3 regions of the Lysinibacillus sp. NPDC096212 genome follow, and region 2 is predicted to be linked to each of the others. Evidence: riboswitches for the same ligand, from Rfam matches in the RefSeq annotation. Region 2 holds a riboswitch; each other region holds the start of a gene.

Region 1 (4,291 bases), on a different contig from region 2:
AGTAAGAAATATTGAAAAATCAAAGGAATGGTATGCAAACGTACTCAATTTCAATTCGGTATTTGATTTCCCAGATGCGAACGGAACAACTTCCATGACACATTTGAGAGGAGCCAAGTATCAAGATTTAATGTTATTAAAGGATGAAGAAGTCAGCACTTCTAACTCTGTCATTATTAATGTTTTCTCTAATAATATTCATAGTATTTATCTGGCTGCACTAGAAAATAAAACGAAAATCATTCAACAGCCGACAGTTCAACCATGGAATGCAAAAGAATTAACGATAGAAGATCCAGATGGTTATGTTTTTACAATAACTGAAAGTGTCGATTCCAATAAAGACTTCGATACTGTCATTGACAATGTTAATAATCAATCATAGTAATAAATTATGACATGATTGCAACAGCAGAAACAAGTTCATCTGTTACACTACTTGTGTGAAGCAGATGCTATATGTATACACGTGCGATGGCAGAGTGGCTAAAAGAATCAAGTTCCTTTTACGATGAAGGAAATAAAATCGGTAAGAAGTGTCCTTGATTCCTACAAATAGACAATACGATTGGCTGTGTTAACTAATTAACCTTTACTACTACTCCAACATTTACTATTATGGTTTGCCGCAGTTAAACGAAATAATAGAAACTGTCTTTATTTTCAAGAAGAGCGAAAGTCAACAATCTTCTATTTTTCAATTAAAACATGTTATTGAAACATCGCTGGAAGACCCTGTCGAACAAAGCTAGTTCGATAGGGTCCAAATCAATTTATCGGAACAATTTCAAGGTTTATCGCCCTAATTTTTAAATTTATCGCCTAACTTTTTTAATTTATCACCCAACTTTAATTTAACGCCTAACTATTATCTAAAATGGGTATCTCATGATACACTTTTTAATATAGACATTTTAATAAGGAGTCTTTACTTTGAAATCATTTTTAGCTGTTGGAATCGGCGGATTTTTGGGTGCCATCTGTCGATATAGCCTTGGTCTAGTACTTTCAAATAACGGTGGTTTTCCATTTGCGACACTTTGTATGAACTTAATTGGCTGCTTTTGTTTAGCATGGCTATTTACAACGTTTACAAAGCGAACACCTGTTATTATAGGAATTGGTACTGGCTTTTTTGGTGCTTTTACAACCTTTTCAACATTTTCTTTAGAAACGCTATTACTTTTGCAGGATAGTAAATGGCTACAAGCCGTTCTTTATATTTTTGTAAGTGTTTTTGGCGGTTTAGCTTGTGCATGGCTAGGATTTAAACTAGCAAAGGGGCGCTTCGTATGATAATGATTGGTATCGGTGGATTTTTGGGTGCACTAACAAGATTTTATCTAGGAAGATTGATTGTCCATACATACCCATGGGCAACATTTTTTATTAATATAACAGGTTCTTTTGCACTTGGCTTTCTATTTGCATTACATCCAAATGATTGGATTTGGCAGTTTATAGGGCTTGGTTTTTTAGGAGCATATACGACCTTTTCAACATTTGGTTTTGAATGTTTGCAACTCTTAGAGCAGAAAAAATGGAGGCAAGCGATTATTTATATATGCACTACAGTTTTATTCGGTTTACTTTTCGCGGCACTTGGCTTTGTCCTTGTGTAGCAGCATTTTTGAAATACTAGAGGTGATTTTTTGACACAGCCGTCCATTGAACAATTACAAGCGCTCGAAGCTGAAATTGAACAAACATTATATACTTTAATCGACTTAGAACTAGAAGAAAACTTTCCAGAAATGAATACTCGCTTTGCACAATTACTTGCAAAGGTTCAGGCTGCTCAGTTAATTGATTATAAACTTGACGTCCTCGTTGATCCTCAAGGATTGGCAACAGAAACATGCACTCTACTACAAAGTTTAATAGAAGCAAAGGCTAGACCACAAAAAAGACAACGCCTCCTAACACATCGTATGATTTTAAAAATATGGCTACGTAAAAATCAACGCTTTATGACGGAATTTTTACCACAAATGTTTTAGGTGAGGCGCCCCTCCAATTCTAAGGGCGCCTCCTTTTTCCCCCTTTCAGTTGTTAAATCAAGTTGTGCTGCGTAAAAACAGCGACACCAAAAATTCACGCTTTCCTATCCTCTAAACCTCTTACTTGTTCAATTTCCTTAATTAATATAGCTTTTAAACCAAGCTTGATTAAAAATATGTTGCAAAAATCGACTTTTTATTATAATATTTATTATTGTGAAAAAAAATAATATATTTGCTTCTTATCAAGAGAGATGGAGGGACTGGCCCGATGAAATCTCGGCAGCGGAACTTATGATTTAAGTTACTGTGCCAAATCCAGCAGGCAAAGGCTTGATAGATAAGAGGAGTGTTTTATAGATATAAGGCCTCTTCTTGTTGTTACAAGAAGAGGCCTTTTTATCGTAAAAAGAATGGACAAAAGACGTGTCCAATTTTATTTTTTGGAGGTAGACATGAAGAAAGAGAATCCATGGGCGCTGATCCCATTTGTTGTTTTTTTAATTTTATTTATTGGTTCAGGGGTTATTACAGGTGATTTTTACGCCTTCCCTGTCATTGTAGCCATTTCTATTTCAGGCGCTGTGGCTTTGGCAATGAATCGAAAAGAATCGTTTGCGCAAAAGGTTGATATTTTTTGCAAAGGCGCAGGAAACTTAAATGTCATGCTGATGGTCATTATTTTTCTCTTGGCTGGTGCCTTTTCAGCGGTAGCAAAAGGCATGGGGGCAGTGGACTCCACTGTAAACTTTGCTTTATCGGTCGTTCCGCCAAACTTACTTGTCGTAGGCTTGTTCATCATCGCCTGCTTTATCTCCCTATCAATGGGTACATCGGTGGGAACGATTGTTGCACTGGCTCCAATTGGAGTTGGGATAAGCGAGCATATCGACCTTTCCATGGCTTTAGTAATGGCAGCGATTGTTGGCGGTTCGATGTTTGGCGATAATTTATCTTTTATTTCAGATACAACAATTACTGCCGTTCGTTCACAAGGTGCACAAATGAAGGATAAATTTAAGGTGAATTTTTGGATTGTGTTGCCGGCAGCTATTGTAACGAGCCTTATTTTAGGAGTTATCACAATGGGTGAAACTGCACAAGTGGAGCATTTAAGCTATAGTTGGGTAAAAATTGTTCCCTATGTTTTGGTTATTATTTTAGCGTTAGCTGGAATGAATGTTTTCCTTGTTCTGGCATCTGGGATTGTTCTTGCCGGGGCTGTTGGCTTAGCGGATGGCAGCTATCACTTAATGAGCCTTTTTCAAAAGATCGGCGAAGGAATGTCAGGCATGTATGAAATGGCATTCCTTGCGATATTAATAGCTGGAATGGTGGAGGTTATTAAGTTTAACGGAGGGATTGACTTTCTACTTCACCTTGCAACAAAAAGGATTAAATCGAAAAAAGGTGCTGAATTTGGCATTGCCGGCCTAGTGGGTTTAACAAATTTATCTACGGCCAATAATACGATTGCTATTTTAATTGCTGGTCCACTTGCAAAAAATATTGCTGAACAGTATGAGATTGAGCCGAGAAAATCCGCAAGTATATTAGATATTTTCTCCTGTACGATCCAAGGTCTACTGCCATACGGAGCCCAATTCCTGGCAGCCGCAAGCGTAGCCGGAATATCGCCAGTGAGCATGCTGCAATACTCTTTCTATCCAGTCCTTATAGGAATTTGCGGAACCATTGCTATCCTCATCGGATACCCGAAAGAAAAGAAAGCCTGAGCTTCATCACTTAAAAAAAAATATTGTTTTACCATTAAAATAATCCAATTGTTTTGAAAGAAATAATCAAAACGATTGGATTTTTTATTTGAGGCTATTCATTTTTTGTGATAGAGATAATACTTAAAAGTTACAATTACACTTTCTCATTAGTTATTTCGTAGCGTCTATATTTGAACATAAATCCAATTCCAAGAATAGGTCCAATCGCTAATATTGTAAAGATCCACTCCCATCCAATGATCCTCAGTATAATAGGGATTAGATTTATTGAAAATATAGTAAGTAAGAAACCAATACACATTTGAAAAGTAAGGGCTGTACCTACATAATCAACCTCGGCTATGTCTGAAACTAACCTTCCTAAAAACAAAATCATTCTTTGATCTATACGAAAAGGTTGGATTGTCATTTACACAAAATTATTGACTGTCCCTTGATTAAATAATACCAAATACAGGATAAAATTCCTTCGTAAATCTTATCATTGATAAAATAAAAATAATCTACTATTATTTCTTATTGAAATAATAGTAGATTCTCATATTTTATACT
Region 2 (4,291 bases):
ATCTGCTTTAAAGTTAGGAGCTGAAATAACTGTGAAGTCAGCAACATGAGAAGCTAATTCTTCTTTAGTTGGACGGATAAATAATTGATGGGCGAAAAGATTGTGCCAAGCATATTCATTGATTACTTGGATGCTTAATTGCGAATCTTTGTCAGCACCAGCAAAGCCTTTGAATACGAATAATTCGTCACGTTCTTTTAAATATTTTACTACTTTTACATATAAGTTATCGAACACTTCAGAAGAAATTGGTCGGTTAACTTTTCCCCAGTCAATTTTATCTTTTGTGCTATCTTCTTCTACCGTATATTTATCTTTAGGTGAACGACCAGTGTATTTGCCAGTTTCTGCACGAACTGCGCCATCTACTGTTAACATAGCTTCACCACGAGAAGTAGCCTTTTCAGCTAATTGTGGTACTGAAAGTTGAACATTAATGTTACCGCCGCTTAATAATTCCTTCAGTTCGTTTGCAATTTCTACTGAATTCATCGATTAAATACCATCCTTTTTTATAGTATTCCCTAGAGTTTGAGGGAGATTTTCTTAATTTCAAAAATAGTATAACACAATTGCTTAAATAATCTATACTAATTCAGAAATTATTTTTCAGATTTTATTACTTTTCAAGAAAACGACAAAAAGTAAATTGATTTGTTTTGATAATGCTTTTTACCCTATTTATAATAAGTGATCACACATTCACTTTCGACACAGCAAAAATTGTGTTTGGAAGCTTTGGGCTAACATGGGGTTCGCACAGGATGTGAAGTTTTAGCTTGCTTTTTATTAGTTGGAGCTTGTCTTCGACTGAAAAGGGGCTACAATCATATTCATCCACCACATGTTCTGTAGCTAACGCTTTGCTTTTGCTACAAAATGTGCTGTAAAGGGTTACACATATGTTAACACATGATGTAAGGTGGAGAGTAGGGATTATTTTGTTTTAAATTACAGTATAATCCAAATTTGTTTCTATATAAATCCGATACTTTCTTTATAAGAATACAATCAATTATGTCTTGGCATAATTGTAACTGTCGCTTTACTTTCGCTACAGATAAACAATGCGTCCGGAATCTGCTTTGTGCTTGGGCCTGACAATGTTTTTTGCGCGAAAGCGTAGCGTCAGCAAAGGGTTTTAGTCTGTGCGAAAGCGAAGCGACAGCAACAGCACGATGTTGGACACCCGCTGAAAGAAGTTAAAAATATTTGACAATGTTCGACCTTTTACGTATTATGAGATATTGAACGGATACTCTTATCCCGAGCTGGTGGAGGGTCAGGCCCTGTGAAACCCGGCAACCTGCATGAACTATTTCACGACATGCGCTGGTGCCAATCTGATGCAAGGGGAAACTCCCTTGAACGATAAGAGTGAAAGGTCCGAAGTCATTATTCCTTTCCTCATGTTAAGTAAGCGTGAGAAAAGGATTTTTTTATTGTTAAAAACGAATTAAAGGTAAGTATACAGTCCTTTCCTTATTATAATGACGGATCTTTCAAAAATCCTCGTGTTAAAAGAAGCAGCTGTTTATTTGTGCGGAAGCGTAGTGACAGCAACAACTGTTTTACTGTGCGAAAGTGCAACGACAGCAACAAATGTTTACTGTGCGAAAGTGCAACGACAGCAACAAATGTTTAATGTGCGAAAGTGCAACGACAGCAACAATGGCTTGAGAGTTCAATCCTTAGGGGCGAACTTGACATGGGTAATGAGTACCGTATTAATTCGCAAATATTATTTGTAAAAGTAATAGGAGGAAAATCAAATGACAAACCGTCGACTGTTTACATCAGAAAGTGTAACAGAAGGACATCCAGACAAAATTTGTGACCAAATCTCGGATGCCATTTTAGATGCTATTTTAGCAGAAGATCCAAACGCGCGTGTAGCGTGTGAAACAACAGTAACAACAGGCTTAGCATTAGTAGCTGGAGAAATTACTACTTCTACTTATGTAGATATTAAAGGTATCGTTCGTGATACTGTAGCAGAAATCGGTTATACACGTGGGAAATACGGCTTTGATGCTGAAAACCTAGCAGTTCTTGTTGCTATTGGCGAGCAATCACCTGATATTGCTCAAGGTGTTGACCAAGCATTAGAGGCGCGTGAAGGCTCTATGACAGACGCTGACATTGAAGCAATTGGCGCAGGTGACCAAGGTTTAATGTTCGGTTATGCATGTAACGAAACGCCAGAGCTTATGCCATTACCAATTAGTTTAGCGCATAAATTAGCTCGTCGTTTAACGGAAGTACGTAAATCTGGTGAACTAGCATATTTACGTCCAGATGGAAAAACGCAAGTAACGGTTGAATATGATGAAAACAATGTACCAGTACGCGTTGATACGATTGTAATTTCAACACAGCATGATGAAGAAGCTACACTTGAGCAAATTCAAGCAGACTTAAAAGAATTCGTTATTGCTCCAGTTGTTCCAAGTGAATTACTAGATGCCGATACTAAATATTTCATCAACCCAACTGGCCGATTCGTAATTGGTGGTCCTAAAGGGGATGCTGGTCTAACTGGACGTAAAATCATCGTTGATACATACGGTGGCTATGCACGTCATGGTGGAGGTGCTTTCTCAGGTAAGGACGCAACTAAGGTAGACCGTTCAGCAGCATATGCAGCACGCTATGTGGCGAAAAATATCGTAGCTGCTGGTTTAGCTGATCGAGCTGAAGTACAACTAGCTTATGCGATTGGTGTTGCTCAACCTGTATCTATTGCTGTTGATACATTTGGAACAGGAAAAGTTACGGAAAGTGAAATTGTAAAATGGGTACGCGAGCTATTCGATCTACGCCCAGCGGGGATTATTAAAATGCTAAACCTTCGTCGTCCTATTTATAAGCAAACTGCCGCATATGGCCACTTCGGTCGTACAGATTTAAATGTACCTTGGGAACAAACAGACAAAGCTGACGCATTAAAAGAAAAAGCAGGTTTATAAACTATTCAGCTAAAGCAATGAAGTAGCTGGGGAAATATTTTAAAATACTATTACAGAAAGGGGCTTAACATTAATTTAGCCCCTTTCGCTGTTTTTTAACGAAAAAAATAAGCTCCTATATTGCTCGGTTGCCCAAGCAATCGTGGAGCTGCTTTACATTAATTTTTTGGTTGAAGAGATTTATAGTATTGACCCTTTTCTACATATTCACGTATGATGCGTTCCATATCTTCTTTATCTTCATCGTTTAATTCTCTTACAACCTTTGCAGGACGGCCTAGTGCTAAACTATTTGGAGGAATGACTTTGCCTGGAGGTACTAGACTACCCGCCCCAATGAATGCACCCTCTCCAATCTCCGCTCCGTCTAATACTATAGAGCCCATACCTATTAAGGCTTTTTTTCGAATCGTACAACTATGTAAAGTTACTTGATGTCCAACTGTTACTTCATCTTCAATAATTAGTGGATATTTGGGGCTTTGATGTAAGCAACAGAGGTCTTGAATACTAACTCTTTTTCCTATAATTGTTGGTGATACATCTCCTCGAATAACTGTGTTAAACCAAATTGTTGTTTCAGCACCTATTGTAACGTCGCCGGTAACGGTTGCATAATCAGCAATAAAAACAGAAGGGTCAATATTGGGTTTTTTACCTTTAAATGGATAGATCATGAGGATCGCCTCTTTTCTTTCTTTGATGTAATATTATCGTATCAAATACGCAACTTGATGGAAATATAAAATTAAAATGATCAAGATATTACGATATAATCATTGTGTAATTATTTTTTTAGGAGGACTATGTGAAATGTGGAAATGGGAAGCTGATGGACAAGCAAAGGCTGTGGTTGCTATTCTTCATGGTGCATATGAAAATCACCGTTGGTATGCATGGCTTATAGAAAAACTTAGATTGGAAGGCTTCCACATAGTCATGGGGGATTTACCTAATCATGGAGTAAATGTAGGATATTCAAGTGTTCACGATGAAGATTTTAAAGAATACAACAAATATACAAGGCATTTAATCGAGAATGCTTTTTCGTATAATTTACCTGTCTTTTTAATAGGACATGGACTTGGTGCGACTCTATTACTACATACCATGCAAAAAAGAAAATATGAATGTGCAGGAATTATTTTAACTTCACCTTGGCTTCATTTAAATCTATTGCCAGGTAAACTATCAAATGCTTTAACTAGTTTAAGTGCCCTGACTGCCAATGTGAAGCTGACCCATGAAATTACATTAGAATCACTAACGCGCAGTATAGAAGGTAGAGATGAGATGAAGGATGAGGTTCCTTTTTCATCCGT
Region 3 (4,291 bases), on a different contig from region 2:
GATAAACACTGTCGCATACATTACATCGACCTCATAGCGTAAATGACCGTAACGGTATGCGAGATCACCTAGACCACCAGCACCAACCATTCCTGCCATTGCTGTTGCTCCTATAAGACCGATTGTGGCAATCGTTAAACCTAAAATAATGGATGGGCGCGCCTCTCGTAATAAGACATTCCAAATAATATGACGACGTTTAATACCCATTGCTGTATAAGCTTCCACCACACCTGGATCAACTTCTAAAAGTGCCGTTTCCATAAGTCGCGCAATATAAGGCGTTGTATAAACAACAAGCGGTACAATAACACCTTTTACACCAATAGTTGTGCCGACGATTAGCTTCGTAAACGGTAAAATGAAGAATAGTAAAATAATGAACGGTACAGAGCGGATAATATTAATAAATAAATTGAAAAATTGATAGAGAAATTTATTTTCAAACGATTGTCCTGGGCGAGTTAAAACAATTAAAAGCCCTAATGGGATCCCTATTAAAATAGAGAAAAATAATGAAATCCCGACCATTTGGAAGGTTTCGATAATGGATTTCCCAATAACATCTGACCAATCTGCAAAGAAGCTTTGAATGCTATTCATTTAATTCGCCTCCTAATTCCTCAACGCTTACTCCGTTTTCTGTAAAATACTTAAGTGCTTTTTCTACGATATGTGCTTCACCGTGTAGATGCACGACAATATTACCGACAATGCCGTTTTTTAATTCAATGATATTGGCGGTTAAAATATTCGGTTGAACATCATAAACTTTACTCACTTCTGCTAGTAATGGTTTCCCTGTACTTTCACCAAGGAATGTTAAACGAATAACACTTCCTGAAACATTTAATTGCTCGATAAGGGAAGGGGATAAATTACGTTGAGAAATGGTATTTAAAAACTTTCGTGTCGTTGGATGCTGAGGCTTTGAAAATAGGTCTATAGCAGAGCCGTATTCCACAACCGCCCCTGATTCAAGAACAGATACATCGTCGCAAATTTTTTGAATAACATTCATTTCATGTGTAATGAGTAAAATAGTGATGCCTAGCTCGCGATTAATTTTCAAGAGAAGCTCAAGAATGGCGTCAGTTGTTTCGGGGTCGAGTGCACTTGTCGCTTCATCACTGAGCAAAATCTCAGGCTCTTGGGCAAGGGCACGTGCAATAGCGACACGTTGCTTTTGACCACCTGAAAGCTGGCTAGGATAGCTATCTAATTTCTCTGTTAGGCCAACAATTTCTGCATATTTTGCAACGCGTTTTTTCACTTCGGAGTCGTTATAGCCTAGAAGCTTTAATGGTACCGAGATATTGTTGTAAACAGTCGCTGTTTTTAAAAGGTTAAAATGCTGGAATATCATCCCGATTTTTTGACGAGTTTTGCGAAGGTCGTTTAGAGAAAGGGAAGTAATATCTACATGATCGATTAATACCTTTCCTGTTGTTGGACGTTCTAATAAATTGACACAGCGAATAAGAGTACTTTTTCCTGCACCACTGTAGCCAATAACCCCATGAATTTCACCTTTTTTGACATGCAAGTTAATACCATCTACTGCTTTGACGATACCATTTTTAGTTTTAAATTCTTTTGTTATATTTTCTAGTTGAATCATACGGTGATATCTCCTTTCTTAGTCCTTCTATAAATCAAGAATCTGCTAGCTTTCCTGTAGGAGTCCCGCAGATTCTTGATTTTATGAATGGTCCTTAATCGTCACTTACCAGCTTGGAATTACAGAGCCTTGGAATTCTTTTTCAATAAAATTGCGTACCTCATCAGATTGATAAGCTTCAACAAATTTTTTGATCGTTGGGTCATCTTTGTTTTCGGCACGTACTACAATGTAATTCACATATGGAGAGTCCGTAGATTCTAAAAGAATGGAGTCTTTTTTAGGATTAATGCCAGCATCAAGAGCGAAGTTTGTATTAATAGCTGCTACATCTACTTCACTAAGCTGTTTTGGAATTTGTGCAGCCTCTAATTCAATGAATTTCAAATTCTTTTTGTTTTCTTCCACATCGCGAATAGATGCTGTTAAGTCTGCACCGTCTTTTAATTTAATATAGCCCGCCTCTTGAAGGACAAATAGAGCACGAGCCCCGTTTGTTGGATCATTTGGTAATCCGAACGTTGCACCATCAGGAACGTCATCAAATGATTTATATTTCTCAGAGTATATGCCTAGAGGATTTAAAATTGTTTTTCCAACTGGCACTAAATCTGTATTGTGATCTTTGTTAAATGTCTCGAGGAATGGCTTGTGTTGATAACTGTTTACATCAAGATCGCCCTCTGCTAACGATGTATTTGGTAAAACATAATCAGAGAAAGATTTTACTTCTACCTCTAAGCCATTTTCTTTGGCAACTTTTGCTACAACCTCAGCAATTTGTTCGTGTGGACCAGAAGTTACACCTACTACAATCTTATTTTCATTAATAGCCTTACTTTGACTATCCTTACTATTTTCTTTAGTACCACAGCCTACTAATGCTGCTACTAATGTGAGACTTGCTAAACCTAATAAAATTTTATTTTTCTTTTTCATGAAACATACCTCCAAAGTTTTTTTATCGGTTTTTGAAAATAAAAAAAACTCTCTTAAAAAAATTAAGAGAGGCTCATAAAAAAGTGTCCTCTCTTATCTTTCAAACGATGATCGTTTGCAGGATTTAGCACCTTCCTTAAAAAAGGAGGTTGCCGAGCTTCATAGGGCCAGTCCCTCAGCTACTCTTGATAAGAGATTTATAATATTTTTTTGTAAATCCGATAGAACTAATATAAATTATAGGATATAGTAAGTCAATTGAATTTTTAAAATTTTTTATTTTGTTATAATATTTAGTTGCGAAAGAATCCGCAAGAAAGAGACAAAACTGTTCCCATAGCAAGTTTGAGCTAATGGAACAGTTTTTCGGGTAGAGTCTACTTCATGAGTTAAATAAGTTTAATTTTTCAATTCTACTGATCGCTTCACGTAAGCGGTCTTCGCTAACAAGTAAGCCAACCCGCACATAGCCTTCACCATATTGACCGAAGCCATTGCCTGCAGCTACTGCGATATCAGCTTTGTCGAGCAATAAATCGGCAAATTGTTCACTCGTAAAACCTAATGGAACAGGGAGCCATGCAAAGAAAGAGCCTCTCGGTGCTGTTACTTGCCAACCAATTCGCTGAGCTTCTTCGATCAGTACGTTTCGTCGACGCTCATAAGTCGCACTTAGCTTATCCACGCAACTCTGGGAAGCAGTAAGTGCAACTGCCGCGGCTTGTTGCACGGCAGGGAATTGACTACAAAATAGATGATCTTGAATAAGGTTAATGGCTGCAACAATATCAGGGTTACCAACTGCAAAACCAATGCGCCAGCCTGCCATATTATACGTTTTGGATAATGTATACATTTCGATACCGACATCTTTTGCACCGTCAGCTTGCAGGAAGCTGATAGGTTTATTGCCGTCAAATCCAATCGCCCCGTAGGCAAAATCATGTGCTACGATAATATTGTGCTCTTTTGCAAAGCGTACTGTTTCCTCGAAAAATTCAAGTGTTGCAGTACCGCCAGTTGGGTTATTCGGGTAATTCAAGTAAAGCATCTTCGCCTTTTCTTTTACTGCATCGGATAAAGCATTATAATCAGGCAGAAAATGATTTTCTGCAAAAAGAGGCATAACTTCAAAATTAACATCACCTAATACGACACCTGATAAGTAATCTGGATATCCAGGATCGGGTAATAGCATAGTATCACCGGGGTTTAAAACGGCTAACGGTAACTCAACAAGACCAATTTTCGTACCACCAAGAATAGCTACTTCTGTGTCAGGATCAATGTCAACATTGTATTCGCGTTTGTAGAAACTTGCAGCTGCTTGGCGTAATTCTGCTATGCCACGAAATGGAGAGTATTTATGATTTTGAGGATTTTCTGCCGCCTCCTGCAATGCTTTAATAATATGTGGAGGAGTGGGTTGATCTGGATTACCTTGACCAAGATTAATAACATCACGCCCTTCAGCAAGAGCAGCGTTTACTTTTTGCACAAGTGCTGCAAAAAATTGAGTTGGAAGTAGCTGTAGTTTTTTTGAGAATTCCATGCATGTCCACCTTTTTCAGAATATAATAATTATTAAAGATATGATGCACATAATATTACTTTTTTTAGTAATTGTCTAGAGCCCAATAGTTTATGAGGTGAGGAAAATTGAACAAAGTCTCGTATTTTATCGTCAATGCTTTTACTACAGAGCTTTACAAGGGAAATCCCGCAGCAGTC

Evidence for each region. A riboswitch is a leader RNA that binds a small molecule or an ion and turns the genes downstream of it on or off. The one in region 2 is predicted to bind S-adenosylmethionine.
Region 1: it holds a riboswitch for S-adenosylmethionine, as region 2 does, so the genes downstream of both, ACIQ7T_RS11680 (Na+/H+ antiporter NhaC family protein) here and metK (methionine adenosyltransferase) in region 2, are expected to answer to the same signal.
Region 3: it holds a riboswitch for S-adenosylmethionine, as region 2 does, so the genes downstream of both, ACIQ7T_RS12810 (MetQ/NlpA family ABC transporter substrate-binding protein) here and metK (methionine adenosyltransferase) in region 2, are expected to answer to the same signal.

The regions. Positions count from the first base shown of each region.
Region 1 covers NZ_JBIWFQ010000010.1:19,488-23,778, reverse strand. The annotation lists gene ACIQ7T_RS11700 (VOC family protein) at 1-385, shown strand, start outside; gene crcB (fluoride efflux transporter CrcB) at 934-1,296, shown strand; gene crcB (fluoride efflux transporter CrcB) at 1,293-1,622, shown strand; gene ACIQ7T_RS11685 (hypothetical protein) at 1,653-2,000, shown strand; SAM riboswitch class I at 2,240-2,347, shown strand; gene ACIQ7T_RS11680 (Na+/H+ antiporter NhaC family protein) at 2,456-3,736, shown strand.
Region 2 covers NZ_JBIWFQ010000002.1:28,708-32,998, forward strand. The annotation lists gene pckA (phosphoenolpyruvate carboxykinase (ATP)) at 1-492, opposite strand, end outside; SAM riboswitch class I at 1,259-1,378, shown strand; gene metK (methionine adenosyltransferase) at 1,773-2,969, shown strand; gene ACIQ7T_RS01915 (gamma carbonic anhydrase) at 3,128-3,646, opposite strand; gene ACIQ7T_RS01920 (alpha/beta hydrolase) at 3,783-4,291, shown strand, end outside.
Region 3 covers NZ_JBIWFQ010000011.1:90,595-94,885, reverse strand. The annotation lists gene ACIQ7T_RS12820 (methionine ABC transporter permease) at 1-603, opposite strand, end outside; gene ACIQ7T_RS12815 (methionine ABC transporter ATP-binding protein) at 596-1,621, opposite strand; gene ACIQ7T_RS12810 (MetQ/NlpA family ABC transporter substrate-binding protein) at 1,727-2,560, opposite strand; SAM riboswitch class I at 2,651-2,755, opposite strand; gene ACIQ7T_RS12805 (pyridoxal phosphate-dependent aminotransferase) at 2,943-4,112, opposite strand; gene ACIQ7T_RS12800 (PhzF family phenazine biosynthesis protein) at 4,220-4,291, shown strand, end outside.